2 regions of the Nocardiopsis sp. NPDC057823 genome follow, and region 2 is predicted to be linked to the other one. Evidence: riboswitches for the same ligand, from Rfam matches in the RefSeq annotation. Region 2 holds a riboswitch; the other holds the start of a gene.
The links. A riboswitch is a leader RNA that binds a small molecule or an ion and turns the genes downstream of it on or off. The one in region 2 is predicted to bind cobalamin.
Positions count from the first base shown of each region.

Region 1: another riboswitch for cobalamin. It lies ahead of metE (5-methyltetrahydropteroyltriglutamate--homocysteine S-methyltransferase); the one in region 2 lies ahead of ACFVNO_RS15350 (nitrite reductase).

Region 1 covers NZ_JBHVLR010000010.1:57,601-71,776, reverse strand. Annotated here, with positions in the region: gene ACFVNO_RS17665 (polysaccharide deacetylase family protein) at 48-1,499, opposite strand; gene ACFVNO_RS17660 (polysaccharide deacetylase family protein) at 1,766-3,310, opposite strand; cobalamin riboswitch at 3,565-3,744, shown strand; gene metE (5-methyltetrahydropteroyltriglutamate--homocysteine S-methyltransferase) at 3,902-6,169, shown strand; gene ACFVNO_RS17650 (DUF3558 domain-containing protein) at 6,275-7,258, opposite strand; gene ACFVNO_RS17645 (hypothetical protein) at 7,672-8,721, opposite strand; gene ACFVNO_RS17640 (methionine ABC transporter ATP-binding protein) at 9,372-10,328, shown strand; gene ACFVNO_RS17635 (methionine ABC transporter permease) at 10,325-11,065, shown strand; gene ACFVNO_RS17630 (MetQ/NlpA family ABC transporter substrate-binding protein) at 11,142-12,041, shown strand; gene ACFVNO_RS17625 (GH1 family beta-glucosidase) at 12,209-13,606, shown strand; gene ACFVNO_RS17620 (LacI family DNA-binding transcriptional regulator) at 13,755-14,176, shown strand, end outside.
Region 2 covers NZ_JBHVLR010000008.1:19,616-33,791, forward strand. Annotated here, with positions in the region: gene cobM (precorrin-4 C(11)-methyltransferase) at 1-217, opposite strand, end outside; gene ACFVNO_RS15340 (precorrin-2 C(20)-methyltransferase) at 202-1,743, opposite strand; gene ACFVNO_RS15345 (precorrin-8X methylmutase) at 1,740-2,405, opposite strand; gene ACFVNO_RS15350 (nitrite reductase) at 2,402-3,277, opposite strand; cobalamin riboswitch at 3,330-3,538, opposite strand; gene ACFVNO_RS15355 (hypothetical protein) at 3,656-4,492, shown strand; gene ACFVNO_RS15360 (oxidoreductase) at 4,763-5,722, shown strand; gene ACFVNO_RS15365 (hypothetical protein) at 5,719-6,798, opposite strand; gene ACFVNO_RS15370 (PepSY domain-containing protein) at 6,937-7,716, opposite strand; gene ACFVNO_RS15375 (response regulator transcription factor) at 7,840-8,505, shown strand; gene ACFVNO_RS15380 (ATP-binding protein) at 8,502-9,875, shown strand; gene ACFVNO_RS15385 (GNAT family N-acetyltransferase) at 9,923-10,348, shown strand; gene ACFVNO_RS15390 (RNA polymerase sigma factor) at 10,370-11,608, opposite strand; gene ACFVNO_RS15395 (YciI family protein) at 11,599-12,006, opposite strand; gene ACFVNO_RS15400 (aminopeptidase P family protein) at 12,140-13,633, opposite strand; gene ACFVNO_RS15405 (GNAT family N-acetyltransferase) at 13,854-14,176, opposite strand, start outside.

The DNA of each region.
Region 1 (14,176 bases), on a different contig from region 2:
GACGGCCCGGTCCGGGGCACCCCGCCCCGGGCCGGGCCGTCGGCGTGTCACCAGCTGCCGTCCCAGTCGGGCGGGTAGGTGCCGCCGGCCTCGGGGGCGAAGGCCTGCGACGCGGTCACGAAGACGTAGCCCTTCTCGCGCAGCCGCTCGATGATCTCCGGCAGGGCCGCGACCGTCGTGGGCTGCGGGTCGTGCAGCAGGACCACCCCGTTGGGCTCCACCAGGTCCACCACCCGGTCCGCGACCGTGTCCCGGTCGGACCCGGTCCAGTCCTCGCTGTCGACCGTCCACAGCACCTCGGCGAGCCCCTGCCGGGCCAGTTCCGCCTTGACACCGTCGTCGGTGGCCCCGAACGGCGGACGGAACAGCTCCACGGTGTACCCCGTCTGGCGGCGGATCCCCGCACCGACCATCGCCACCTGCGCGGGCAGCTCCTCCGGCGTGAACTCCTCCGTCATGCTCTCGTGCAGGTCGTTGTGGTTGCCCAGCTCGTGCCCCTCGGCGTAGATCCGCCGCGCCAGCCACGGCCGGGTCAGCAGCGGGTCGCCGTTGAGGAAGAACGACGCCGTCACCTCCTGCTCGGCGAGGATGTCCAGCACGTGCGCGGTCGCCTCCACCGGGCCGTCGTCGAAGGTCAGCGCCACGCACTTGGCCCCGGGATCGGTGCAGTCCACGTCGGGGCCGCGCTCGGTCACCACGCCCGGGGGCACCGGGGCGGACTCCAGGGCGGTGTCGGGCTCGGACACCGACAGCACCGGCTCCTCGGTGAGCGACGCGCTCCGGGCCCGCTCGCCCAGGTCCGACAGCAGGGGTCCGGCCCGCTCGGCGTCGATGACCGCGGCGATCCGCCCCGGGGACGCGTCCGGCGGGTGCCCCTCGACCACGGGCGACAGGTGCCCGTCGTCGAACTCCACGACCAGGTCGCCGGCGGTGTTGAACCCGATCGAGTCGTAGGTGCGCATGACCGGCAGCAGCCCCCGCGGGTCCACGTCGGGGTGGTCCGCGAGCTCCTCGCCCACCAGGCCGTTCAGCTCCGCCAGCGCGGCGTCGTCGGCCAGCAGCTCGGTGGCGTACCCGGTGTGCCCGGTCGACTCGTCGTACCAGTACGTCGCGTACGCCTGGCGCCTCCCGTGCAGGTCCTCCTCGGTGCCGACCAGGCGCACGCCCAGGACGCCCTCGCCGGCGGCCACGACCTCCCAGGCGATCTCCAGGCCCACGGGCTCCCGGCTGACCCCGCGGAAGTCCATGACCTCCCGGTCGATGTGCCCGTGCAGGGCGGTGGAGAACGCCTCGGCGCCCGGGAACTCCGGGTGGGCGACGGAGATCTCCACGTCCTCGGGGATGTAGGGGTGGTCGGGGAAGTCGTCCCCCTCGCCGCTCCACTCGGTGACCACGTCCCCGGGGCCGTCGACCAGTACGGTGATGGCCTCGCCGTCGGCCTCCTCCGGGGCGGCGGCCGGCGGGTTCTGACAGGAGGCCAGGGGGAGCACCAGGGCCACGGCGGCCCCCACCGCCCACGGGTGCCGGCGTGCGGCTCCCGCCCCGCGGGGGAGGGGCTGCTGCGGACGCGTACGGCTCGACGAGAACACCGGACTCCCTCATCCAGAACATGTGCACCGGGGCTGTTGGGTGCAACATAGGGGAATCCGGCGGCCCGGCCGTGACGCTGACCACATGTGGTCAGCCCCTGCGCTCTCGGTGACGGCCGCCGCCGTGCGCGGTGCCCCGGGCGGCCCCGGAGGGGGCCGCCCGGGGAAGGCGCGGCCTACTCCTCGGGGTCCTCCCCGGCGCCGTCCGAGGGCGCGTCCGAGGGCTGCTCGTCGGGCACGCCGTCCACGTACCGCTCGCCGGGCTCGGCGTCGCCCAGCAGCTGCGACACGGTCACCATCGTGTACCCCTGCGCGTCCAGCTCGCGGATGATCTTGTGCGAGGCCGCGATGGTGGTGGGGTGGATGTCGTGCATGAGGATGATCGCCCCGTCCGAGGCGCCCGCGATCGCCCGGTCCGCGACCACGGAGGGGTCCCGGTCCTTCCAGTCGTTGGTGTCGATGCTCCACAGGACCTGGGCCAGGCCCATGTCCCGGGTCACCGAGGCGACGCCGTCGTTGGTCGACCCGTACGGCGGGCGCATGAGGTCCATCGTGTACCCGGTCTCCCGGTACACCAGGGCCTGCACGCTGTTCAGGTTGTCGTGCACGCCGTCGGCCCCCAGCCCCGCCAGGTCGGGGTGGTTCAGGGTGTGGTTGGCCATCTCGTGCCCCTCGGCGTAGGTGCGCCGCACCGTGTGCGGGTGCTCCATCACCGGCAGGCCGGTGACGAAGAAGGTCGCCTTGGCGTCGTACTCGGCGAGCGTGTCCAGCAGCTCGGGGGTGCCCCCGCCGGGGCCGTCGTCGTAGGTCAGGGCCACGCACTTGACCTCGGGGTCGGCGCAGTCGACGGACTCGTCCACGGGGGAGATGACGCCCGGGACCGGCTCGTCCGCGACGCTGGAGCCCTCCCCGGGCGCGGCGGAGATGGCGAACTCCTCGACCCCGGTGGTGGCGGCGCGCAGCACCCGGCGCCCGAAGTCCGACAGCAGCGGCTCGGACTCGGCGCGCTCGACGACCGCGGTCAGGGGCCCGGCGTCGGCCGGGGCGACCTGCCCGGTGTCGAACTCCACGACCAGGTCGCCGTCGGGGTTGAACCCGACCGAGTCGTACAGCGACGCCACCGGCAGCACCGTCCCCGTCTCGGCGGCGTCGCCGAGGCGGTCGCGCACCAGGGTGTTGAGGGCGGCCAGCTCGTCCTGTCCGGCCAGCAGCGACTGCGAGCCGCGGGTGACGCCGTCGCCGGTGTCGTACCAGTAGGTGGAGTGGAACTCCCGGGTGCCCTCGGAGTCGGTCTCCTCGCCCGTCATGCGCACGCCGACCAGGCCGTCGGAGGCGGCGGTGATGTTCCACCCCGCCGTGTAGGACTCCGCGCCCGGGTTGGCGGCGTCGAACGCCTCCACGTCGGCGCCCAGCCTCCCGCGCAGGAACTCCGTGAGCGGCTCGGCGTTGGGCAGCACCGGGAAGGACACCTCGGTGGCGACCCCGTCGTACTCCAGCTCCTCCGTCTCCACCCCGGTCAGGGCGGCCTCGTCGACCACGGTCAGCGCGTCGGGCTCGCCGGTGGCGGGGATGCGCTGCTCGATGGCGTCGGCCAGGCCGTGCGCCACGCCCCCGGCCGGGCCCGCCCCCAACGACTCCGGTGGTCGCACCGACAACAGCACCATGCCGGCCAGGACCACGAGGGAGACGCCCACCGTGATGACCGGGTGGTCGGGGGTCATGGCGGTTCGGGGCAGCTTGTTCACCAGGGGTTCTCCGCGTCCATTTCGCAGACGAACGTGCACGGGGCCGGCGGGGGCGCCACCGTGCGACGTCTTCATCGGGTGTGACGCCGCCCACGGGCGGAGGGTTCGGACTCCGGGGCGGCGAGGGGCACAGGGGGCATGCCGGGGGGCAGGGGCGAGGGGATGTCTCCCTATACTCGCAGGCGTGGAAGGTTCGTGCGCCATCCTTCCGCCCGGGGCGATCCCGGGCCGGTGGCGCGCGTCGCAAGAGGGAACCCGGTGCGAATCCGGGACTGCCCCGCAGCGGTGTACGGGAACGACCCCCGCCATGGAGCACTGGTGGACCGACCGGAGAGGTCGGGGACCGGGAAGCGGCGGGCATTAGGAGACCGGTGGCCCACCGGTCGCGCCCGTGAGTCCGAAGACCTGCCTCCACCCGGCGGCGCACCCGTGCCGCCGGTGGTCCCGTGCCCCGAGGGAGGGCCGAGGTCGGCACCCGTGGGCGCCCGTCGAGCGGCGCCCCACCGGCGTGCCCCCTCGCCGACCCCGGGCACGGTACCCGGCTTTCGACGAGGGAGAAGAAGCTTCATGAACACCTCCGGACCCGCCGTGCGGTCCACGGTGCACGGCTACCCGCGCATCGGTCCCGACCGCGAGCTCAAGCGCGCCGAGGAGTCCTACTGGAAGGGCGCCTCCACCGCCGCCGCCCTGGAGGAGGCCGCCGCCGGCCTGCGCCTGGACACCTACGCCCGGCTGCGCGCCGCCGGGATCGACGACATCCCCTCCAACACGTTCTCCTACTACGACCAGGTGCTGGACACCGCCGTCCTGTTCGGCCTGGTCCCGGAGCGGTTCGAGGACCCGTCCGCGGCCGCCGACGCCGACGGGCGGCTGCGCCGCTACTTCGCGCTGGCCCGCGGGGTCCAGGGCGCCCCGCCCCTGGAGATGACCAAGTGGTTCGACACCAACTACCACTACCTGGTCCCGGAGCTCTCCCCGGCCGTGCGGCCGCGCGTCGCCGGCGACAAACCCGTCGCCGAGTTCCGCGAGGCCCTGGAGGCCGGGTACCCCACCCGCCCGGTGCTGGTCGGCCCGCTGACCTTCCTGCTGCTGTCCAAGGCCGCCGACGACGCACCGCGGGGCTGGTCGCCCATCGCGCTGCTCGACGACCTGCTGGAGGCCTACGGCCGCGTGCTGGCGGACCTGCGCGCCGCCGGCGCCGAGCAGGTGCAGCTGGACGAGCCGGTGCTGGCCACCGACGAGGGCCGCGCCGCCCTGGCCCACCTGGAGCGCGCCTACGGCGTCCTGGGCGGGCTCGCCGACCGCCCGGAGATCCTGGTCTCCACCTACTTCGGCTCCATCGGCGCCGACGCCCTGCGCGTCCTCAAGGAGTCCCCGGTCGAGGCCGTGGGCCTGGACCTCGTCACCGACGCCGAGGGCATCGCCGACCTGACCGCGGTCTCCGGTCTGGGCTCCACCCGCCTGGTCGCGGGCGTGGTCGACGGCCGCAACGTCTGGCGCACCGACGTCCCGGCCGCCGTCGCCACCCTGGGCACCCTGCTGGGCCTGGCCGACGGGATCTCCGTGAGCACCTCCTGCTCGCTGCTGCACGTGCCCATCGACCTGGACGCCGAGACCTCGCTGCCCCCGGAGCTGCGCGCGGCGCTGGCCTTCGCGGAGCAGAAGACCCGTGAGGTCGCGCTGCTGGGCAGGGTGCTGTCCGAGGGAACCGGGGACGGCTACGCCGCCGCCCCGGCCCCGGCCGGCGCGGCGTTCGTGGACGCGCGCGTGCGCGCCCGCCTGGAGGCCCTGGGCGCGGACGCCCACGAGCGGCCGCGGGAGCGCGGCGCCCCCGGCGTCCCGGCGCTGACCACGACCACCATCGGGTCGTTCCCGCAGACCGGCGGGCTGCGCCGGGCCCGCGCCGCGCACCGCCGCGGCGAGCTGGGAGAGGAGGAGTACAAGGCGATCCTGCGCGCCGAGATCGACCGGGTCATCGCGCTCCAGGAGGACATCGGCCTGGACGTGCTCGTCCACGGCGAGCCCGAGCGCAACGACATGGTCCAGTACTTCGCCGAGCAGCTCCGGGGCTACGCCACCACCGAGAACGGCTGGGTGCAGTCCTACGGCTCCCGGTGCGTGCGCCCGCCGATCCTCTTCGGCGACGTCTCGCGCCCGGAGCCGATGACGGTGGAGTGGACCACCTACGCCCAGTCGCGTACCGGGAAGCCGGTCAAGGGCATGCTCACCGGACCGGTGACCATGCTCGCCTGGTCGTTCGTGCGCACCGACCAGCCGCTGGGCGACACCGCCCGCCAGGTGGCACTGGCCCTGCGCGACGAGGTCGCCGACCTGGAGCGGGCGGGGATCCGCCACATCCAGGTCGACGAGGCCGCGCTGCGCGAGCTGCTGCCGCTGCGGGCGGAGAAGCGGCGGGAGTACCTGGACTGGGCCGTGGGCTCCTTCCGGCTGGCCACCTCCGGCGTCTCGCCGTCGACGACCGTCCACACGCACATGTGCTACTCCGAGTTCGGCCTGATCGTCGACGGCATCGAGGAGCTGGACGCCGACGTGACCAGCGTCGAGGCGGCCCGCTCGCGCATGGAGCTGGTGGAGGACCTGGGCCGCCGAGGCTACCGGCGGGGCATCGGCCCGGGCGTGTACGACATCCACTCCCCGCGGGTGCCGTCGGTGGAGGAGATCGAGGCGTCCCTGCGCCTGGCGGTGGAGCACATCGACGCCGGGAAGCTGTGGGTCAACCCGGACTGCGGTCTGAAGACCCGCGGCTACGAGGAGGTCGAACAGGCCCTGCGCAACATGGTCGAGGCCGCCCGCCGGGTCCGCGCGACCCTGTAGGCGCCGCACCGGGAGGGACCGGCCCCGGAACGAAAGGGGGAGGGGCCGCGGCGGTCGCCGCGGCCCCTCCCTTCACGCTCTTCCGTGCGCCCGGTGGCCTACGGGTCAGGCGGACTCGAGCAGGGCGAGGGCGTCCTCGCCGGCCATGGTCATGGTCGCCTCGATGTCGTCGGGGAGCGTGAACTTCTCGACGTCGGCGTCGGAGGCGCTGAACGAGGGGCTCATCGTGTACGTGACCTCGATGGTGATGTTGCCCGAACGGATCAGCACGGCGGCGCGGGGGACGAACTGGCCGAGGAAGTCGTACTTCGTGGTGATGAAGACGGCCTCGTCGCCCAGGGGGAGCTCCTTGTCCTGGTCCAGGTGCTCGGAGTCGTACAGGGAGTACGAGCCCTCACCGCGGATGTTGGAGACGGCGTCCTGGTAGTCGGTCTTGGCGCCCTCGATGGAGTCCGACCCGGCGTAGGGGGTCTGGTACGTCACGTCGTAGGTCCCGAACATGGTGTCCGGGTTGCCCTCCGGCGGGGTGCCGCTGATGTCGGAGCAGGTGGAGCGGTTGTCGCTGGTGCTCTTGGAGCCGTCCTGGCCCATGAGCAGGCCCTCGGCCACGCGGTCGGTCAGGGCCTCGCAGGGCTCGATGGGCAGCGAGTACGGGGGCTCGCCCGCCGGGCCGCCGCCGCCCGCGGGCTCCTCGACCGGCTCCTCGCCGGCCGGGTCGGTCGCGGGGTCGCTGGCCTCGGTGCTCCCCTCCGGCGGGGAGGCGACGGTGCCGCCCTCGTCACCGCGGTTGGTGGCGAGCATGACGATGAGCGCGACCACGAGGACCACGATCACCGCGCCGCCGCCGATGACCACCCACAGGGCGGCCTTGCCGCCGCTCTTGGGCTGCTGCGGCGGCGGGTAGCCCCCGGGGGGGCCGTAGGCGGGCTGGCCGCCCGTGTACGCGCCCTGCTGGGCGTAGCCCGGCTGACCGCCCGTGTGGGGGTCGCCGTAGGGGCCGCCCGGCGGGCCGTAGGGAGGCTGCCCTCCCGAGCCGTCACCGCCGTAGGGGTTCTGCGGTGGCTGGTTGTAAGGTCCGTTTTCGCTCATGGCTCCCCTCGCCCGGATGATGTGTTGACGTGTTGTCTGGGACGCGTGTCGGCGCCTGTGGGTTCGTGTGACTTTCCGAAGTCGGGTCGAAAGGGACGCCGGTGACGTTCACACGGGCAGGGCGCGCCTTCCGTGGCCACCGAACCGCGGGCGAGGACGGGGGAGCGGGGGAGGAGCGGGCCCTGTGTGTCTCCAGGTGGCCCCGGTGTGGTGCTCCGGGGCGGCCGACGGGCGCGCCGCCGGCCGGGGACGTGAGCATCCTATTCGGCGCACCCCGGGGTAGGGCAGGCCGGGGCCGGGGAGCGAGAGCGAATCGTCACTGTTTCGTGTCGATCACGTGCACCGCTCGTTTCCGCCCGTCCATTCCCCGGGACGGCCGGGCGCGGCGGAGCGGCCGCCCGTCCCGGAGCGGGTCAGAACATCGAGATGTGCACGTGGTCGAAGTGGTTCTCGGTGATGCTGCCGCGGTCGGCCATCGCGCGCCAGCCGGTGTCGCCGCGCCGGACGTCCCAGATCTGCTGGCGGTAGATCACGTACATGATCCCCAGGCGGTCGGCGTTCTCGCGGGCCCACTCGGCGATGGCCCAGCCGCGGTCGACCTGCTCCTGGGAGGGCATCGACCCGTTGCCGTCCACCATGAAGTCGCAGGCCCGGCCCTTGGGGTGCTCTCCGACGACCCAGCCGCCGACCGCCCGGTAGCAGCCGACCCCGCCGACCTCGGTGCCCTCTCCGAACTCCTCGATGACCAGTTCGCGCATCTGCTCGGTCCGGGGGGTGATGTTGTACGGACCGCCCATGGGCTGGTTCGGGTGGTCCGCGATCATCGCCTGGACCTCCTCGCGCCGCTCCTCCAGCGCCTCCAGGTCGGCCTCGGCCTCCTCCAGGGTCTCCTGGGCCGCCTCCTGGGCCTCCTCGTCGCGCTCCAGCGCCTGCTCCAGCTCGGCGATCTTGTCCTGGTTGCTCGACGCCAGGAAGTCGATGACCACGGCGCGGTCGATGACCTGGTCGGGGTCGGCGTCGACGAAGAGCGACATGGACGGGTCGATGCCGTTGCCGGTGTAGGAGGCGTACGCCAGGGCGCGGACCTGCTCCTTGGAGGCCTGGGCCTCCTCGGCGGTCTCCTCGGCCCGCTCGGTGGCGCGCTCGGCCTCCTGGATGACGCCCTCCATGTCGCGCAGCTCGCCGTTGTACTCCTCGCCCAGGGTCTCCGCGCGCTCGCGCAGGGACTCCATGCTCTCCGGCTCCATGGGCAGGGCCAGCGCCGGAGTCTGGGGCAGGGCGACGAGCGCCGCCCCCAGGGAGAGGGAGACGGCGATGACACGCGCCCGGCCGGCGCGGCGGCGCCGGGAGGGGGACAGGGCGGAGGCGGCGTCGGCCAGGGTCTCGCGCCAGGTCGCGGCCGGCGGATCGGGAGCCCAGAAGTCGGCGAACTCGTCCACTCGGCTCTGGTCATCGGGGTGCACGGTGTGGTCGCTCCTCGGGCCCGCGCACCCCCGGGCTCGGGGCGGGGCGGGCGCTGCATCTCGTCGATTTCCCGGCCGGGACCGCTCCCCGAGCACGGGGAGGAGGGGCGACGGTGCGTCGCCGGGGACCGGGAGGCCCGTGCCATCGTGAGCGGCGATCGGCGCTGGGCGATGGTAACGGGACGGTCATGAGTGTAAGCACTCCCGGGGTCATACGGGAGGGAACGGATGGTTTCCGAACCGACAAAAGGTGCGATGTGGCACAGATAACCCGGTTCTCGGGTGTGATTTCGGTGAACCGACCCGCCGTCCCATGGTTGAGTGGTGAGCGTGAAGGTTTCTGGACGACTCCCGGTGAAACCCACCGCCACCTGGGCGAACACCCCCATGTGGTGTGATGGGCGCTGTTGTCGCGCGTCCGCCTGACCCCCGCCTCCTCGACGCCCGCGGCCGAGCGGTAATTTTCGAGGATTTCCGCGCCCCGACCGCCGCACCGCCCGCCCCGGCGCGTCGCCTCCACCCGGTCCGGGACCGCTCCGTACGCTCTGACGTGGGCGTCGTCCCACGTCGAGCAGCTCCGCGCCCGTACGGCCCGTACGCCGACCCCGGGCGCCCTGACCAACGTCGATGGGAAGACCGTGATTGACGCAGTGGGCCTGCACAAGGTCTACAGGTTGAAGAAACACCGGGTGACCGCCCTGAATGGGGTCGACCTGCACGTGGAGCCCGGCGAGATCTACGGTGTCGTGGGCCAGAGCGGCGCGGGCAAGAGCACCCTGCTCCGCTCCGTCAACCTCCTGGAGCGCCCCGACGCCGGGACCGTCACCGTCGACGGCGAGGAGCTGACCTCCCTGCGCGGGGCGCGGCTGCGCACCGCCCGCCGCGGCATCGGCATGGTCCACCAGCACTTCGCGCTGCTCTCCTCGCGCACCGTCGCGGGCAACGTCGGCTTCCCCCTGGAGGTCTCCGGGGTCGGCCGCGCCGAGCGCCGCGAACGCGTGGGCGAGCTCCTGGAGCTGGTCGGCCTGGGCGACAAGGCGCGCGCCTACCCGTCCCAGCTGTCCGGCGGCCAGAAGCAGCGCGTGGGCATCGCCCGCGCCCTGGCCTCCCGCCCCAAGGTGCTGCTGAGCGACGAGGCCACCTCGGCCCTGGACCCGGCCACCACCGACTCGATCCTGGCCCTGCTGCGCCGCCTGCGCGACGAACTGGGGCTGACGATCCTGCTGATCACCCACGAGATGGACGTGATCAAGAAGATCTGCGACTCCGCCGCGATCATGGAGAACGGCGAATTCCGCGAGGCGGGCCGCGTGCTCGACCTCATCGGCACCCCCGGGTCGCTGCTGGCCCGCTCCCTCTTCCCGCTGCCGGACCTGGCGGGCCCCGACACGGTCGTCGTGACCTACCCCCGCTCGTTCGACGAGCCCCTCATGTCCGAGCTCACCCGCCGCTTCGACGTGGACGTCAACATCCTCGGCGGCGGCGTGGAGCAGGTCGCGGGCCAGTCCGTGGGCCGCCTGGGCGTGGACGTCCGCGGCGCCCGCCGCTCCGAGGCCCTGACCTACCTGTCCGAACACGGCCTGCTGGTCGAGGAGGCCGGAAAGTGACCACCCACACCGCCGACATCCTCTTCCTGGCCGCGGACACCGGGGCCGCGGGCCCGTGGGAGGCCGTGGTGGCCTTCCTCCGGGACTGGCCGAACATGTGGCCCAGCCTGTGGCTGGCCACCCAGGACACCGTCTACATGGTGCTGTGGGCGACGATCTTCAGCGTCCTGGTCGGCCTGCCGCTGGGCGTGCTGCTGGTCACCACCGACCGCGGCGGCCTCACCCCCGCGCCCGCGGTGCGCGCGGTCCTCAGCGCCATCGTCAACATCGGCCGCTCGCTGCCGTTCATCGTCCTGATGGTGGCGGTGCTGTCCCTGACCCGCTTCCTGGTCGGCACCACCCTGGGCCCGACGGCGGCGATCGTCCCCCTGAGCATCGGCGCGATCCCGTTCTTCGCCCGGCTGGTGGAGACCTCCCTGCGCGAGGTCGACCGCGAGGTCGTCGAGGCCGCGCACGCCATGGGCACCCGCAGGCTCACGATCGTCGGCAAGGTGATGCTGCCCGAGGCGCTGCCCGGCCTCATCGCGGGCCTGGTGATGACCGTGGTCGCCCTCATCTCCTACTCGGCGATGGCCGGCGCGATCGGCGGCGGCGGCCTGGGCGACCTGGCCATCCGCGAGGGCTACCAGCGCTTCAACGACCACTACCTGTGGGCCACCGTCATCCTGCTCATCGTCATCGTGCAGGCGGCGCAGAGCCTGGGCGACCTGCTGGTGCGCAGGCTCACCCGGCGCTGACCCGCGCACCGCGCCCCCCGGCCCCCCGCCCCCCGACATTCGTCCGACCCGTCTGGATTCCTGGATAGGAGATGCGATGACCGGAGACAGGGCAGGGGCGCCGTGGGGGCGCGCGCTGCGCGGGGCCGGGGCGGCGGCGCTCGCCGCCGCCGTGCTGGCGGCCTGCGGCAGTCCCAGCGAGCGCGCGGAGGAGGGGACCGACGCGGAGGGGCTCACCGTCCTGCGCGTCGGCGCGACCCCCACCCCCCACGCGGAGATCCTGCAGTTCATCGACGAGAACCTGGCCGCGGACGCCGGGCTGCGCCTGGAGATCGTCGAGTACACCGACTACAACCAGCCCAACGCCGCCCTGGCCGAGGGCGAGCTGGACGCCAACTACTACCAGACGGTGCCGTTCCTCGAGGAGTACCTGGCGGGGAACCCCGACGCCGACCTGAGCTACGTCTCCGACGTGCACCTGGAGGCGTTCGGCATCTACTCCCAGGACGCCGCCGACCTGGAGGACCTGCCCGAGGGCGCCGAGATTGGGGTGCCCAACGACACCTCGAACATGGGCCGGGCCCTGCACCTGCTGGCCGACGCCGGCGTGATCACCCTGGCCGAGGACGCCGGGGACTCGCCCGGGGTGGACGACATCGAGGACGACCCGCTGAACGTCACCGTCACCCCGGTGGAGGCGGCCCAGCTGCCGCGTTCGCTCCAGGACCTGGACGCGGCCGTGGTCAACGGCAACTACGCCCTGGAGGCGGACCTGCCGGCGACGGCCAACGCGCTGGCCTGGGAGGGCACCGAGAACAACCCGTACGCCAACGGGCTGGTCGTGCGGTCGGAGGACGCGGGCGCCGAGGACATCGTGCGGCTGGACGAGCTGCTGCACGGCCCGGAGGTCCGCGACTTCATGGAGGAGCGCTGGCAGGGGATCGTCATCCCGGTCGGCGGGCAGGCCGAGCCGACCGCCTCGGAGTCCCCGGAGTAACGTGTGCGCGGGGCGCCGTCCGGACGCCGCGCCCCGCGCCGACCACTCGTAACGGTTGGGTTTCGGGGTTACTTTCGTCGATTGACACAAGGTGTCCGGTCTGCTTGTTTTATGGGAGCGCTCCCATACGCGATGTCCCCTCGTCATGGAAGGTGCGTACCGAACAAGTGAGCAACCGCAGCGATTTCCCTGAGGACTTCCTCTGGGGGGCGGCCACCGCCTCGTTCCAGATCGAAGGCGCCACCACGGCCGACGGCCGCGGCCGCAGCATCTGGGACACCTTCGCCGAGACCCCCGGCAAGGTCCTGGGCGGCGACACCGGCGACCCCGCCGACGACCACTACCACCGGTACCCGGAGGACGTCGCGCTCATGAGCCGGCTGAACCTGGGCGCCTACCGGTTCTCCATCGCCTGGCCGCGCATCCTCCCCGAGGGGAGCGGCAAGGTCAACCAGGCCGGGCTCGACTTCTACAACCGCCTGGTCGACACCCTGCTGGAGGCCGGGATCCAGCCCTGGGCCACCCTCTACCACTGGGACCTGCCCCAGACCCTGGAGGACGCCGGCGGCTGGCCCGCGCGCGACACCGCGTACCGGTTCCGCGACTACGTGCAGATCGTGGCCGACTCGCTCGGCGACCGCGTCTCCAACTGGATGACCATCAACGAGCCCTGGTGCTCGGCCTTCCTCGGCTACGAGAACGGCCACCACGCGCCCGGGCACCGCGACCCCGCGGCGGCCCTGGCCGCCTCCCACCACCTGCTGCTCGGGCACGGCCTGGCCGCCCAGGCCATCCGCTCCACCGGCCACCCCTCCCGGGTCGGCCTCGCCCACAACCAGGCGGTCATCCGGCCCCACGGCCCCAGCGCGGCCGACGCCCGCTCCGCCCGCAGGGCCGACGGGGTGCGCAACCGCATCTTCACCGACCCGCTGCTCAAGGGCACCTACCCCGCCGACGTGCTGGAGGACCTGGCGTCCGTCAGCGACTTCTCCTTCATCCACGACGGCGACCTGAAGACCACCTCGGCCCCGCTGGACTTCCTCGGGATCAACTACTACTCGCCCGAGTTCGTCGCCGCCTCCGCCAAGGGCCTGGACCCGGCGCTGGTCAGCGGCGAGGGCGGCGCCTGGCTCGGCGCCGAGCCCGAGGAGGTGCACGTCTCCCAGGGCCTGCCCGTCACCCACATGGGCTGGGAGATCGACCCGACCGGCCTGTACGACGTGCTGCTCCGCCTGGCCGGCGAGAGCGGCGGCATCGACCTGTACGTCACCGAGAACGGCTGCGCCTTCGAGGACACCGTCACCGAGGACGGCAGGGTCCACGACACCGACCGGCTCGACTACTACGAGGGCCACCTGAGGGCCGCGAAGGAGGCGATCCACGCCGGGGTGCCCTTGCGCGGATACTTCGCCTGGTCGCTTCTGGATAATTTCGAGTGGGCGTGGGGATACTCCCGCCGTTTCGGGATCGTGCACGTCGACTACGAAACGCAGGTGCGCACGGTCAAGGACAGCGGCGAGTGGTACTCCCGCCTGGCGGCCACGGGACGGTTCCCGGAACGCTAGAACAGGCATGCCGCCCCCGGAGGGGGCGGACGACCAAGGCCGCCGCGGCCGGTGACCCCGGCCGCGGCGGCGTACGATTTTCCCAGAGGGAGCACGCGAAGTGGCCAAGAGCGGTGACGGTGGCGGTCGGCGGCGTCCGACCCTGGAGATGGTGGCCGAGCGGGCCGGGGTCGGCCGCGGGACCGTCTCCCGGGTGATCAACGGGTCGGCGCAGGTGAGCCCGCGCACCCGGGAGGCGGTCCACAACGCGATCGCCGAACTGGGCTACAGCCCCAACCAGGCCGCGCGCACCCTGGTCACCCGGCGCACGGACACGATCGCCCTGGTGGTCTCCGAGCTGCGCGACCGGCTCTTCTCCGACCCGTTCTTCGCCGACATCGTCCGCGGCGTCAGCTCGGTCCTGCACGAGCGCGACCTCCAGCTGATGCTCACCACCGCCCGCAGCGAGGCCGAGCACAAGCGGGTCGGCGACTACCTCAGCGGCTTCCACGTGGACGGCGCCCTCCTGGTGTCCCTGCACCGCGACGACCCCCTGCCCCGGCGCCTGGCGGCGGCGGGCGTGCCGGTCGT
Region 2 (14,176 bases):
CTCCCACCAGGCGTTCGGTGATGCGGTCCAGGTCCAGGCCCTGGGTGTCCACCAGCTCCGCCCCGGGCGCGCAGTGGGAGAGGACCCCGGGGTCCAGGTACGTCCCGGGGTAGAGCACCACGTCGGCCGCGCCGAGCATGCGCGTGGCGCGCACGGTGAGCAGGTCCGCCGCCCCGGGTCCGGCGCCCACGAAGTGCACGGTCACGGCTTCACCCACCGGGGGGTCCAGACGCGGCCCGACGGGGAGACCCGGGTCCCGGACGCCCCGACGATGAGCAGGCAGCGCATGTCGACCGCCGCGGGGTCGAGCCCGGCCAGGGTGGTCACCTCCAGCGACTCCCCGTCGCGGCCCACGTCCCGGCCCACCACGACCACCGTGTCGGGGTCGCGGTGCTCCAGCAGGACGCGGCGCGCGGTGGCGATCTGCTCGGTGCGCGAGCGCGAGGCGGGGTTGTACAGGGCCAGGGCCAGGTCGGCGTCGGCGACGGCGCGCAGCCGGTGCTCGACGACCTTCCAGGGTTTGAGGCGGTCCGAGAGGCTCATGACGGCGAAGTCGCCGCCGACGGGGGCGCCCGCGCGGGCGGCCACGGCCTGGACAGCGCTCACCCCGGGCACCACGCGGACGGACACGTCCCGGTACCGGGGGTCCTCGGCCGCCTCGAACACGGCGGTGGCCATGCCGAAGATCCCGGCGTCGCCGCCGGAGACCACGGCCACGCGCTCGCCCCGGGCCGCCAGGTCCAGGGCGTGCCGGGCGCGGTCGAGCTCGACGGTGTTGCCCGAGGCGTGGCGGGTCAGCCCCGGGCGCTGGGGGACGCGGGCGACGTAGGGCCCGTAGCCGACCACGTGGTCCACCCCGGCCAGCGCCTCCCCGGCCTCGGGGGTGAGCCAGTGGCCGGGCCCGGGCCCCAGGCCGACGACCAGCAGCTCGGCCGCCGGGCGCGCGGGCCGGGGGGCCTCCCCCGGCGCGGCGGCGCTCCCGGGCGCTGTGGCGCCGTCGCGGGACCGGGTGCCGTTGCGGCTGTCGCCGGTGACCAGGACGAGGGAGAAGTAGGGGACCGTGTCGGGGTCGACCTCGGCCGCCGGCAGGCGGCGCCCGCCCTCCATGGAGGCGCGCTCCACGTACACGGCGTGGTCCAGCCGCCCCGCCGCCGCGAGGGCGCGGCGCACGGCGGGGAAGGTCCGGCCGAGCTTCATGACGACGGCCGCGTCGGTGTCGGCGAGGCGGCGGGCGAGTTCCGGTTCGGGCAGGGTGCCGGACAGGACGGTGAGCACGTCCGTCTGGCGGGCCAGGGGCGCGGCCGCGGTGGCGGCGGCCGCGGCGAAGGCCGGGACGCCGGGCACGATCCCGGTCTCGTACCGGTCGGCCAGGCGGTCGTGCATGTACATGTAGGACCCGTAGAACAGCGGGTCGCCCTCGGAGAGCAGGACGACGTCGCGCCCCGCGTCGAGGTGGGCGGCCAGGCGCGCGGCGGACTCCTCGTAGAAGTCGGCCAGGGCGCCCTCGTAGCCGCCGGGGTGGTCGGCCGCGCCGGTGGTCACCGGGTAGACGAGCCGTTCCTGGACCGCCCCCGCCGGGATCAGGCCGGCGGCGATGCGGCGGGCGTTGGAGTCCTTGCCCGGGCCGCAGTGGTAGGCGACGACGTCGGCGGCCGAGATGAGCCGGGCGGCCTTGAGGGTCATCAGCTCAGGGTCGCCGGGGCCGACGCCCACGCCGTGGAACCTGCCGGTCCTGCCGGTCATTCCTCCTCCTTCGCGAGGGCGTTGAGGGCCGAGGCGGCCATCGCGGAGCCGCCGCGGCGGCCGCGGGCGAGCACGTAGGGGACGTCGATGCCGTGGCGGCCGGCGAACTCCTCCAGGGCCTGCTTGGACTCGGCGGCGCCGACGAAGCCGACCGGGCAGCCGATGATCGCCGCGGGGCGCGGGGCGCCGTCGACGAGCATCTCCAGCAGGTGGAAGAGCGCCGTGGGGGCGTTGCCGAAGGCGACCACGGCGCCCTCCAGCCGGGGCTCCCACAGGGAGACCGCGGCGGCGGAGCGGGTGGTGCCCCAGCGCCGGGCCAGGCCGGGGACCCGCTCGTCGCCCAGCAGGCACAGGACGTCGTTGTCGGCGGGCAGGCGGCCGCGGGTGACGCCGGTGGCGACCATGGTCGCGTCGCACAGGATCGGCGCGCCGGACCGCAGGGCCGCCCGGGCGGCACCGACCAGGCCGGGGTGGACCACCAGGTCGGCGGCGAGGTCGACCTGCCCGGTGCCGTGGATCATCCGCACCGCGAGGCGCTCGGCGTCGGCGGGCAGGTGGCCCAGGGACACCTCGGCACGGATGGTGGCGAAGGAGTCCGTGTAGATCGCGGGCCCGTCGTCGATGTACTCGTAGTGCCGGTTCGGCCGGCGGGGGGCGGTCACCGCCGCGCCCCGGGGACGACGACGCCGCGCCAGGGCGTGACCACGAGGTCGCCGCCCGCGGCGAGGGCGTCGGCGGCCAGGGCGTCCGCGGCGGCCCGGTCCAGGCCCTCCTCCGGGACGGGGACGTGGTGCGCGCCGCCGGGCAGCGGCCCGTACGGCGGTGGCGGGGCGGGCGCGGGCAGGCGCGGGTCGGGGGGATGCGGCGCGCACAGCGCGGAGGGGAGCTCGGCCACGTGCCAGGGCGCGGTGGGGCCCTCGCCGCGCCGCTCCAGGAACAGGTCGGCCAGGCGCACGAGGGCGTCGGCGGCCCCGTCCAGCCGAACCGCCGGCCCGTGGCGGTCGCCGACGCGCAGTTGGGCGGTGGCCCCGTCGAGCGCGGTGAGGCCCAGGTCGCAGGGGCGTTCCACGAGGTCGCCGCGCCCGTCGTCGAGCACGAACAGGAAGCGGCCGGGCAGGGCGGCGCGGTGCGGGGCCGAGCACAGGGCCGCGTCCAGGGCGGCGGCGACGGGGCGCAGGTCGGCGCGTCCCCCCGACAGCCCGGTGAGCGGCGAGGCCATCACGTTGCGGACCAGTTCGTGGGAGGGCGAGGGCAGCAGCCCCGTCTCCTCCAGCGCGCCGAGGACCGCGGGGTCGAGGCGCCCGTCCCGGCCGGGCAGGGCGCGCACCTGGAGGTTGGCCCGCCCCGTCACGTGGACCCGGCCGGAGCCGAACTCCTCGGCGACGGCGGCCAGGGCGGCCAGGGACCGGGCCGGCAGGCGGCCGCCGACGAGTCGGAGCCGGACCAGCAGGCCGTCCGGGGCCTCCCAGGGCCGGAGCGCGCCGGGGCAGCGGTCGCGCCGGGTGCGGGGCGCGGGGGCGTCCGCGGGGAACATGCACGTCCTTCGGTTCGGGGCCCGTACGCGGGGCCCGCGGGTGACCCGGCGGCCCGTCACCGCCGGTGCCAGCAGGTCTTCGGACTCGGGGTCTTCCGGAGCGGAGCGCCTTCCCGGGGCGGTGCGCCCCAGTGGCCGTCCGGGACGCGGAGGTCCCGGCACATGCCCGCCCGTCACCCTCACCGCTGCGCGTCAGTCCCGGATTCGCACCGGGTTCCCTGCCCCACGAAGTGGAGTACGACTGGCCCGAAGAGCGTACAACGTCCGCTTCCGGCTCCGACCAGCGGTCTCGCCTTCCCGCCGCCGACGACGGGCCCGCTGGACCGGTACGGTGCGACCGCCGGGTTCTGCGGGGTGAACGGACGAAGGAGTCGCACGATGGCGGGACCGCACGCACTGGACGCCCTCCTGGCCGCGGCCGGGTCGCTCGGGATCACGGCCTCCGGCACGGAGACCGTCGTGGGCCTCACCGACGCGGGCGCGCGCGAGGAGCTGCGGGCGGTGATGGCGGTGCGCTCGCTGCCGGGGATGGTGTGCGCGTGCGCCGGGGAGGCGCGGCTCGACGTCCGGGGCCCGGACGGCCGGTCCCTGGCGGTGGTGGCGCTGCACCACGGTGTGACCCTGTCCTGGGAGGGGTGGGACGGGGACGCGCTGCTCGCCGACGGCCCCGGGCTCCTGGCCTGGCTCGACCGGCACGGGGTCCCGGAGCCGCTGCGCCTGTTCCGCGAGGCCGAGGCGCGCCGGGCCGCGGCCGCCCGGGAGAGGGAGGACTGGGTCGCCGCGGTGCCCGGGGCGCTGCGCGGCCTGACGGAGCGGATGCTCCAGAGCGCGGGAGGGTCCGAACTGCGGTCCGAGGCCGCCGGACTGCTGGCCGAGGCGGTCCCGGACCCGGTGGTCCGGGTGCAGGCGGTGCTGGCCTGGTACGCGGCGGGGAGCGGCCGTTACTCCGGGTACCCGGTCTACGAGGACCTGCCGGGAGCGATGCTCGGGGAGGTGCCGATCGGGGAGATCGCCGCCGCCCTGGAGGACCCCCGCGCCGGAGCCCGCCATGAGGCCGGGGCCGTGCGGCACCTGATCGGGTGGAGGTCCCGCAAGCGGATCCGGCGGGACATCGCCGCGCTGCCCGCCCCGCTGCGGGCCCGGCTGCTGGCGGCGGCCCGCACCTCGCCCGACCGGGCCACCCGGGTCCGGGCCGAGGAACGGCTCGGCGGCTGACCGGTTCCGGGCGCGGCCGTGATCGGCCACGGGGCTCCGGGTACGGGACGCCTGTGTACGGCCTCCCCAGGCCGCTCCCCGGCCGACCCCCGCCCCTCAGCCCGCACAGGAGGCGCACGCCCATCACCGAGGCCGCCGAGCCGCTCCGTCCGCTCGAGGGGGGCGCCCCCGGCATGCAACGGTACGCACGGAAATACTGCCGGAACGCCCTCGGCCGGGTCCGCGGCGCCGCTTGACCTGGAGCGCACTCCAGGAGGCAGCATCGCGGGCATGGAAACTCCCACTCCCCTGCACAGCGGGTTCGGACACGACTCGACGGCCGACGACGTGCTCGCCGACACCGATCTGGGCGGCCGGTTCGCCGTGGTCACCGGCGGGTACTCGGGCCTGGGCCTGGAGATGACCCGTTCCCTGGTCCGGGCCGGTGCCGAGGTGCTGGTGCCCGCGCGCCGCCCCGACCGGGCACGAGAGGCGCTCGCGGATCTCCCCCGGGTCTCGGTGGCGGCGCTCGACCTGACCGACCAGGCCGACGTCCGCCGCCTGGCCGGGGAGGTGCGCGCGGCCGGGCGGCCCGTCGACCTGGTCATCAACGCGGCGGGGATCATGCGGGGACCGCGCACGGCGGTGGGCCCGGGGTGGGAGGCCCACCTTGCGGTGCACCACCTGGGGCACTTCACGTTGACGGCGCTGCTGGCACCGGCCCTGGCGGAGGGTGCGCGGGTGGTGGGGCTGTCGTCGGCCGGGCACTTCCTGTCGGACATGCGCTGGGAGGACCCGCACTTCGCCCAGCCCGACGCGTACGACCAGTGGACCGCCTACGGCCAGTCCAAGACGGCGGTGTCCCTGGCCGCACTGCACCTGGACGGCCTGTTGGCGCCGCGCGGGGCGCACGCGTTCTCGGTGCACCCGGGCAGCATCCTCACCCCGCTGCAACGGGAGGTACCGCTGCGAACCCGGCGCCGACTGGGGTGGGTGGTCGGGGAGGACGACCGGCCCGCCCCCGGGTTCAAGACCCCCGAACAGGGCGCGGCGACGGCGGTGTGGGCGGCGACTTCTCCGCTGCTGGAGGGGCACGGCGGGGCCTACTGCCAGGACTGCGACATCGCCGCGCCCGCGGACTCCGACGACATGCTCAGGGGCGGGGTCAAACCGTGGGTGCTGGACCGCGGGGCCGCGGAGCGGCTGTGGTGGTGGTCCGCTGGCGCCACCGGCGTCGGCGCCGTTCTCTAGGACCCGGGCGTGGGCGGCCGGGCCTTCCGGAGGCGGCGAAAGCCCAGGGCGAGCACCGCGAGCGAGCCGAGGAGGGCGACCGTGTTGTGGGTGTACTTGGCGGCCGCCGCCACGTCGCCGATGGGGCGGGCGAGGAAGGCCGTGAACACGTTGGCGAGCAGGGCGCCGCCCGCTGCGGCGAGCACGTGGCGGGGTCCCCAGCCCGCCCGGGCCGACCAGCGGGCCAGCAGCACGGCGAGGCCGCCCAGGACGGCCAGGTTGACCGCGAACCCCGGCCAGCCGATGAGGAACCAGGACGAGTCCGCGATCCGCCACGGCCCCTCCCCCAGGCCGACCGCCCGCAGCAGGTGCGCGACCGCCCCGGGCAGGCCCAGCGCCGCCAGGACGGTGCCGCCGACCGCCCACGGCGGGGGCGCGGGCCGCGGGTCGGGCCGGGCGGGCCCGCGCCACAGGAAGGCCGCGGCGCCCAGGGCGAGCGCCGCCGCGGCCGCGCCGACGGCCTGCCCGGCGGAGGGCACGAACCCCTCGGTCTCCACGGACCACCGCAGCACGAGCACGGCGGCGGCCGCGAACCCGGCCGCGACCACGGCCAGCCCGAACCACCCCAGCCACGGCCGGGCGGCCGTCCGGGGGGCGAGCGACTCGACGACCGCGATCGGCACGGTGACGCTCCAGACCGCGTGCCCCGCCGTGAAGACGAGCGCCAGGTTGGGGTTCACACCCGGGGCCGGCAGCAGGGAGGAGGAGAACATGTCCTCCCAGTACGGGATGCCGCGGTAGGACGGGTTGAACAGCGACAGGTCCACGAGCCCCGCCTGGACCACGCCGAAGGCGGCGCCCAGCAGCAGGACGGCCGGCCACCCGCGCCCGGTCCTGCGGACGACCTCGCGGATGAGCACGGCGGCCCCGCCGTACAGGGGCGCGAAGAGGAACAGCCCGCCCAGGAGCTCCCGCGGGTCGCCGGTCGAGTCGTCGTAGCCGTAGAGGTACTCGGCGCAGACCGGGGCGAGCAGGAGCAGTCCCAGGACGGGCGGCAGGCGGAGAAGCGTGCCGGGCGGACGGGCGTTCTCGGTCATGGCATCGAGCCTGGCCGACGGCGCACCGGCCGGTCACTACGGCGGGCCCTACCCCCGGGGTGTCCCCGGGCCCACCCCCGGCCGTCCCGGCGGTGCCGTTCCCGCCGTCCCGTCGGCGGACGGGACGGCGGGAGCGGATCAGTCGTCCTCGCGGACGTCGACGACCTCGCCGGACAGGTCGACGATGACGTCGTACTCGCGGCCGTCGGCGCCGTGCACCTCGACGTCCCAGACCTGGTGGCCGTCCTCGTCGTCGCGGTCCGCGTCCACGGCGCGGGCGCCCTCGCCCACGGCCGCCTCGGCGGCGGCGGACACGGCGTCGCGGTCGGCCTCGCCCTCGGTGCCGGAGTTGTCCCAGGGGGCCGGGCCGCCGTCGGGGTCGCGCAGGTTGAGCCCGTTGACGGTGTAGACGTCGGCGTCCTCGCGCTCGCCGTCGTCGTCCTCCTCGTAGCGGACGCCCAGGGTGACCTCGGTGCCCTCCAGCCCGCGCAGCTCCTCCAGCAGCGGGGCGGCGGTGCCGTCGCCGTCGTAGTCCTCCAGGACCGGGTCGGTCAGCAGCCACTCCTCGGGGCCGAAGTCGACGTCCACCCCGGCCACGCTCCAGTCGTCGTGGTCCTCGTCCCGGTCCTGGTCGTCGTCGGCGCGCAGCTCGCCGGTGAGCTGCTCCAGGCCCTCGACGGACCGGGTGGCCGAGGTGCCGCCGTCGCCGTCGGCGGGGGCGGCCGCCGGGGCGCCGCCGGAGGAGAAACCGGTCAGGCTGATCGGCTGGATCTGCTGCTCGGGGTCGTCGAGCAGCAGGTAGCCGCCGACCGCGCCGACGGCCAGCAGCCCGGCCGCGGAGGTGGCGAGGAGGATCGTGGTCCGCTTCTGCATCATGGTGTCCTTACCCGTGGAGGTCCCGTTCACTGACTCCAGCATGGGACGGCGGGATGATGGGGACATGAGTGCAACCTGAAGACCTTCTTCATGTTGCGCTCAGGAACGGCTCAGTGCCCCCTGGGAGGCTGGGCCACGACAGGCGGGGGAAAGGGGCGCGGGGGCGTGGCGATTCTGGTGGTGGAGGACGAGGAGGGCATCGTCTCCTTCGTGCGGCGCGGGCTGGAGAGCGCCGGGCACCGGGTGCTGGTCGCCTCCGACGGCATCGACGGGCTGACGATGGCCCTGTCCCCCGACGTCGAGCTGGTGGTGCTGGACCTGGGCCTGCCGGGCATCCCGGGCGAGGAGGTGCTGCGCCGGCTGCGGAGCCGCCGCCCCTCGGTTCCGGTGATCGTGCTGACCGCCAAGGACGCCGTGAGCGACCGGGTCGCGAACCTGGACGCCGGGGCCGACGACTACATGGTCAAGCCCTTCAGCGTGAGCGAGCTGCTGGCCCGGGTCCGGGCCCGGCTGCGCACCGGCGGCCAGGAGCGCGCGGACGTGCTGGCCGCCGGGGGGATCGTGCTGGACCTGGGGGCGCGCACCGCGTCGGTGGACGGGGCCACCGTCACCCTGTCGGCGCGCGAGTTCGGCCTGCTGGAGGTGCTGGTGCGCCACCCGGGGCAGGTGTTCTCCCAGCCCCAGCTGCTGGACCGGGTGTGGGGCTACGACTTCGACGGGGCGTCGAACGTGGTGGAGGTGTACGTCAGCCAGCTGCGCCGCAAGCTCGGCGCGGAGCGGATCGTGACGGTGCGCGGGGTCGGTTACCGGCTGGACGGCGGTGACCGGTGAACCTCACCGCCCGGGTGGTGCTCCGGGCCCTGCTGGTGATGGCGCTGGTGATCGGCGGGGTGGCCCTGCTCACCTACGAGCTGGTGCGGGTGTCGGGCCGGGCCGACGTGGACCGGCTGCTCCAGGAGGAGGCGGCGCTGGTGGGCGAGGCGCTGGGGAACCGGCTGCCCGAGGCCGCCGGGATCGACGGGGTGGTGTCGGGTCCGGAGGCGCAGCGGGCGGCGCGGCAGGCGCTGGCGACGCGGCCGAGCGGGGCCCGGCACGTGACGCTGGTGTCCGCGGGCGGGGTCCGGCTGCAGAGCACCGGGGGGCCGGGACCGGTGGCGACGCTGCTGAGCGGCCCCGGGGCGCCGCCGGTGGAACCGGGCTCCCTGCGCACGGTGGACAGCGGCGTCGGGCCGCTGCGGGTGATGGACACCGCCGTGGTGGACGGGGACGGCGCGCAGGTGGCGGTGGTGACGGTGGCGGCGCCGCTGGAGCCGTCGCGGGACGCGGCCGGCGCGGTGCTGGCGAGCGTCGGCGCGGCGGGCGCGGTGGGCCTGGCCGGGGGCGGGCTGCTGCTGTGGGCGGTGGTGCGGCGCACGCTGCGGCCGGTGCGGGAGGTGTCGGCGGCGGCCAAGGAGGTCTCCCCCGCCGACCTGGCGGCACGGGTGCCCGTTCCCGGCACCCGGGACGAGATCGGCGAGCTGGCCGGGGAGATCAACCGCATGCTGGACCGGATCGAGGGGGCCGAGGCCGACCGGCGGCGCTACCTGTCGGTGATCTCGCACGAGGTGCGCACCCCGCTGGCGGTCGCCGAGGGGCACCTGGAGCTGCTGGGCGGCCCGGAGGCGCAGATCGTGCGCGCCGAGCTGGTGCGGCTGCGCCGGGTGCTGGAGGACCTGATGGCGGTGGCGCGCGGCGGCGACGAGATCGACGCCGCCCGGGAGCCGGTGTTCCTGCCCGACCTGTTCGACGAGGTGCGCTCGCGCGCGCGGGCGCTGCCCGCGCGGGGGGCGGTCACCGTGGCCGAGCCGCCGCCGGAGGTGCTGCTGGGCGACCAGGCCCGGTTGGAGCAGTGCCTGGCCAACCTGATCGGGAACGCGGTGGACCACACCCCGGAGGGGACCCGGGTGGAGGTGTCCGCGCACGGCACCGGCGACGGGGTGGCGCTGGTGGTGGCCGACGACGGCCCGGGCATCGACCCGGACGTGCTGCCGCGGGTGTTCGAGCCGTTCGTGACCACGCGCGCGGGCGGGGGCGGGCGGATCGCCGGGCTGGGCCTGGCCGTGGTGCGCTCGCTGGTGGCGGCCCAGGGCGGCCGGGTGGACCTGGACAGCGGCCCGTCGGGCACGTCCGTGACCATCACCCTGCCGCGCGCCACCGCCTGATCCGTGCCAGACTCCCCCTTTCGGAGACGAGGACGGGAGGGCGGTCCGTGGCCGGGGTGGAGGTGCGCGCCTGTGCGGCGCCGGAGCTGGCGCGCGACGAGGTGCTGGAGCTGTACGGGTCGGTGGGCTGGGACGCCTACACCCGCGATCCGGAGGGGCTGGTGCGGGCCCTGGCCGGGTCCCACCGGGTGGTGGCGGCCCGCAGGGACGGCCGGCTGGTGGGGCTGGCCCGGTCGGTCTCCGACGGGGCGACCGTCGTGTACCTCCAGGACGTGCTGGTGGCCCCCGGAGAGCAGCGCGGCGGTCTGGGGCGGCGGCTGCTGGAGGAGTTGTTCGCCGGGTACCCCGGCGTCCGGCAGCGGGTGCTGCTCACCGACGACGAGGACCGGCAGCGGGCGTTCTACGAGGCCCTCGGGTTCACGGAGGCGCACGACCACAGCCCGCCGCTGCGGGCGTTCGTGCGGTTCGGCTGAGGGGCGCCCTCACCGGACGGGTCAGCCCGACCGAGCGCGCTCCTCCTCCAGGCGGGAGCGGGCACCGGGGTCCGTGGTGAGCGAGACCGCCCTGTCGTAGGCGGCGCGGGCCGGGCCGGTGCGGCCCGGGGCCCGCAGCAGGTGGGCGCGCACCGCCCAGGCGGGGGCGAAGCGCGCGGCCCGCGCGCCCCAGGGCGCCGTCTCCTCCTCCAGCAGGGCCAGGCCCGCGGCGGGCCCGTCGGTCTCGGCGGTGACGGCGGCCAGCGCGGTCGCCGACCCCAGGGTGGGGGCCAGCCGGTGCAGGTGCCGGTACAGCTCGCGCAGGTGCTCCCAGGCGACCGTGCCGGTGTCGGCGCGGGCGCAGTGCACCGCCTGGGCGGCGGCCTCCAGCTGGAAGCGGCCGACGGCGCCCAGGGCGTGGGCGGCGCGCAGGTGGGCGCGGCCGCGCTCGATGAGCGCGCGGTCCCAGCGGCCGGTGTCCTGTTCGGCCGGGGGGACCGGGCGGCCCCGTCCGTCCAGGCGGGCGGGGGCGCGGGCCGCCGCCAGGGCGATGAGCGCGGCCAGGCCGTGGGCCTCGGCGCTGTCGGGGACCAGCCGTGCGAGGACCTCGGCCAGGTCCAGGGCCTCGGCGGTCAGGCCGGTGCGGGGTTCGGTGCCGCCGATCTCCCAGTCGACGGCGTGGGCGCCGTAGACCGCCTCAAGGACGTGGTCCAGCCGTTCGGGCAGGGCGTCCCGGTCGGGGATGCGGAAGGGCACGCCCGCCTCCTTGATCCGCTTCTTGGCCCGGGTGAGCCGGGCGGCCAGGGTGGGCGCGGGCAGGGCGAACGCGGGGGCGATGCGGGCGACCGTCAGGCCCAGGACGGTGTTGAGCATGAGCGGGGTGCGCACGGCGGGGTCGACCGCCGGGTGGGCGCACACCAGCATCAGTTCCAGGCGGCGGTCGCCGACGGCGTCCACGTCGGGTGTGGCGTCGGCGGCCGGGGCGTGCCGGTCCGGGTCCAGCGGCACCCCGGTGCGCACGGCGGCCGACCGCCAGTGGTCGCGGAGCCGGTTGCGGGCCACCGTGAACAGCCAGGCGTCGGGGTCGGCGGGAACGCCGTCGCGCGGCCAGGCCGTGAGGGCGCGCTCGTAGGCGTCGGCGAGGGCGTCCTCGGCGGCGGGCAGGTCTCCGGTGGGCGCGGCCAGCAGGGCGAGCAGGCGCCCGTGGGAGGTGCGGGCCGCGCGGGCGGCCCGCACCGCGGGACCGGCGGTCAGGTCCATGCGCCGTCGATGTAGGAGGTGGCGGCGGGTCGGACCTCCAGGACCCCGTACTGGGCGCCCGGGCACTTCTCGGCCCAGGCCAGGGCGGCGTCCAGGTCGGGCACGTCGATGACGAACACCCCGGCCAGTGCCTCCTTGGTGTCGGCGAAGGGGCCGTCCTGGACGCGCAGCCCGCCCTCGCGGCGGGTGAGCGTGGTGGTGACGCGCGGGGTCGCCAGGACCTCGGCGGCGACCAGCACGCCGGCGGCCTCCAGGGCTCGGCCGTAGGCGCCGAAGGCCTCCTGCACGGCCTCGACGGCCTCCTGCGGGATCTCGCCCTCGGCGGGTTCGGCGTTGTGCAGCAGCAGCGCGTAGCGCATGGCGGGTTCCTCTTCCTCGTCGTCGTTCCACGTGACCACCCGGGAGGGCGGTTCGCAAGGGTGACGATCGACGGGCCGGGGATTCGACAGCCGTCCGCGGGAATCGTCGGAAAAAAGATCCGGGCCGCCCGCGCCGGGGGACGGCGCGGGCGGCCCGGGGGCGGACCGGGGGTCAGGAGCGCGGCAGGCGCTCGGCCAGCCAGGCCTCGACCTCGGCGGAGGAGCGCGGCAGCGCGGCCGACAGGACGGCGCGCCCGTCCTCGGTGACCAGGACGTCGTCCTCGATGCGCACGCCGATGCCGCGCAGCTCCTCGGGGACGGTCAGGTCGTCGGCCTGGAAGTACAGGCCGGGCTCGACGGTGAGGACCATGCCGGGCTTCAGGTCGCCGTACAGGTGGACCTCCTGGCGGGAGACCGCGCAGTCGTGCACGTCCAGGCCGAGCATGTGGCCGGTGCCGTGCAGGGTGTAACGGCGCTGGAGCCCCAGCTCCAGGACGCGGTCCACCGGGCCCTCCAGCAGGCCCCACTCGATCAGGCCCTCGGCCAGCACCCGCTGGGCGGCCTGGTGGAAGGCGATGAACGGGGCGCCGGGGGCGACGGCCGCGATGCCGGCCTCCTGGGCGGCGTACACCAGGTCGTACACCTTGCGCTGGGTGTCGGTGAAGGTGCCCGAGACCGGCATGGTGCGGGTGACGTCGGCGGTGTACAGGGTGGTGGTCTCCACACCGGCGTCCAGCAGCAGCAGGTCGCCGTCGCGGACGGGGCCGTCGTTGCGGGTCCAGTGCAGGGTGGTGGCGTTGGCGCCGGAGGCGGCGATGGTGCCGTAGCCGACGTCGTTGCCCTCCACGCGGGCGCGCAGGAAGAACGTGCCCTCGATGAACCGCTCGGAGGTGTCCTTGGCCTGCGGCAGGGTCTTGGCGACGTCCTCGAAGCCGCGGGCGGTGGCGTCGACGGCCAGCTGGAGCTGGGCGATCTCCCACTCGTCCTTGACCAGGCGGTGGTCGGCCAGGGTGACGGCGAGCTCCTCGTCCAGGGAGGCCGACTTGGCGCGGGCCTCCTCGTCGGTGTCGGCGCGCACCCCGTCGATGACGGCGTCGAGCTCGGCGTCGTGGCCGCGGACGATGCGCACGGCGGTGTCGGTGGCGGCCAGGACGCCGGTGAGCGTGGTGACGTCGGCGGTGGGCACGCCGAACAGGTCGGCGGCCTCGGCCAGGCTGTTGCGGCGGCCGGTCCACAGCTCGCCGTAGCCGCCGAGCCAGAACTCGCCGTTCTCGCGGTTGGAGCGCGGCTTGAGGTAGAGGACGGCGTCGTGGCCGCCGTCGGCGCGCGGGGTCAGGACCAGGCAGCCGCCGTCGGAGGTGTCGCCGGTGAGGTAGGCGTAGTCGCTGGCGGCGCGGAAGGGGTACTCGGTGTCGTTGGAGCGGGTGAGCAGCTGTCCGGCGGGGACGACGAGCCGCTCGCCGGGGAAGGCGGCGCTGAGCGCGGCGCGGCGGCGGGCGGTGTGCCCGGCCTGCTCGATGGGCTCCAGGTCGCGGCGCTCGGTGTCGGCCCACCCGGTGGTCATCCACGCGGCGAGCTCGTCGGAGACCGACTGCGCCTGGCCGTTCTTGCGTGGCGTGAACACGAAGGTGCCCATGTCGGCTCCGGGGCGCTGCTGCTCGCTCACGTCGTGACTCTCCTCGTCGTGCGTCGGTGTGGGGCCGCCGCCGCGGGTGGGCGGCCGGACGGCTCGCCGGCGGCGGTCTCGGCGCCCATCGTACGGCGGCGGGCGGCGCCGTGGCCGTCGCGCGGACATAGCGAACCCCATAACGCCCGAGCACACCCCGTTATGCCCCTGTGACCGCGATCGGCGCAGGTGGGGACGGGTGCTCCGGACCCGGCCGGGTTCAGAGCCCGTGCACGAAGGGGATGGCCTTCGGATAGGGCAGGTCGGCGATGGTCGCGGGGTCCGTCCACCGGTAGCCGATGCGCTCGTACAGGGCGACCGCCTCGGGCTGGTTGGGGCCGGTGAACAGGATGACGTCGCGGTAGCCCAGGGCGCGGGCGGCGTCCTCCAGGGCGGTCATGACCCGGCGGCCCAGGCCGCGCCGCCGGTGCCGGGCGGAGGTCCAGATGCGCTTGAACTCGGCGGTGCCGGGGCGCTCGCCGCCGCCCGGGGCGTAGGGGCGCAGCGCTCCCCCGGCGACGACCTCGCCGTCCAGTTCGGCGA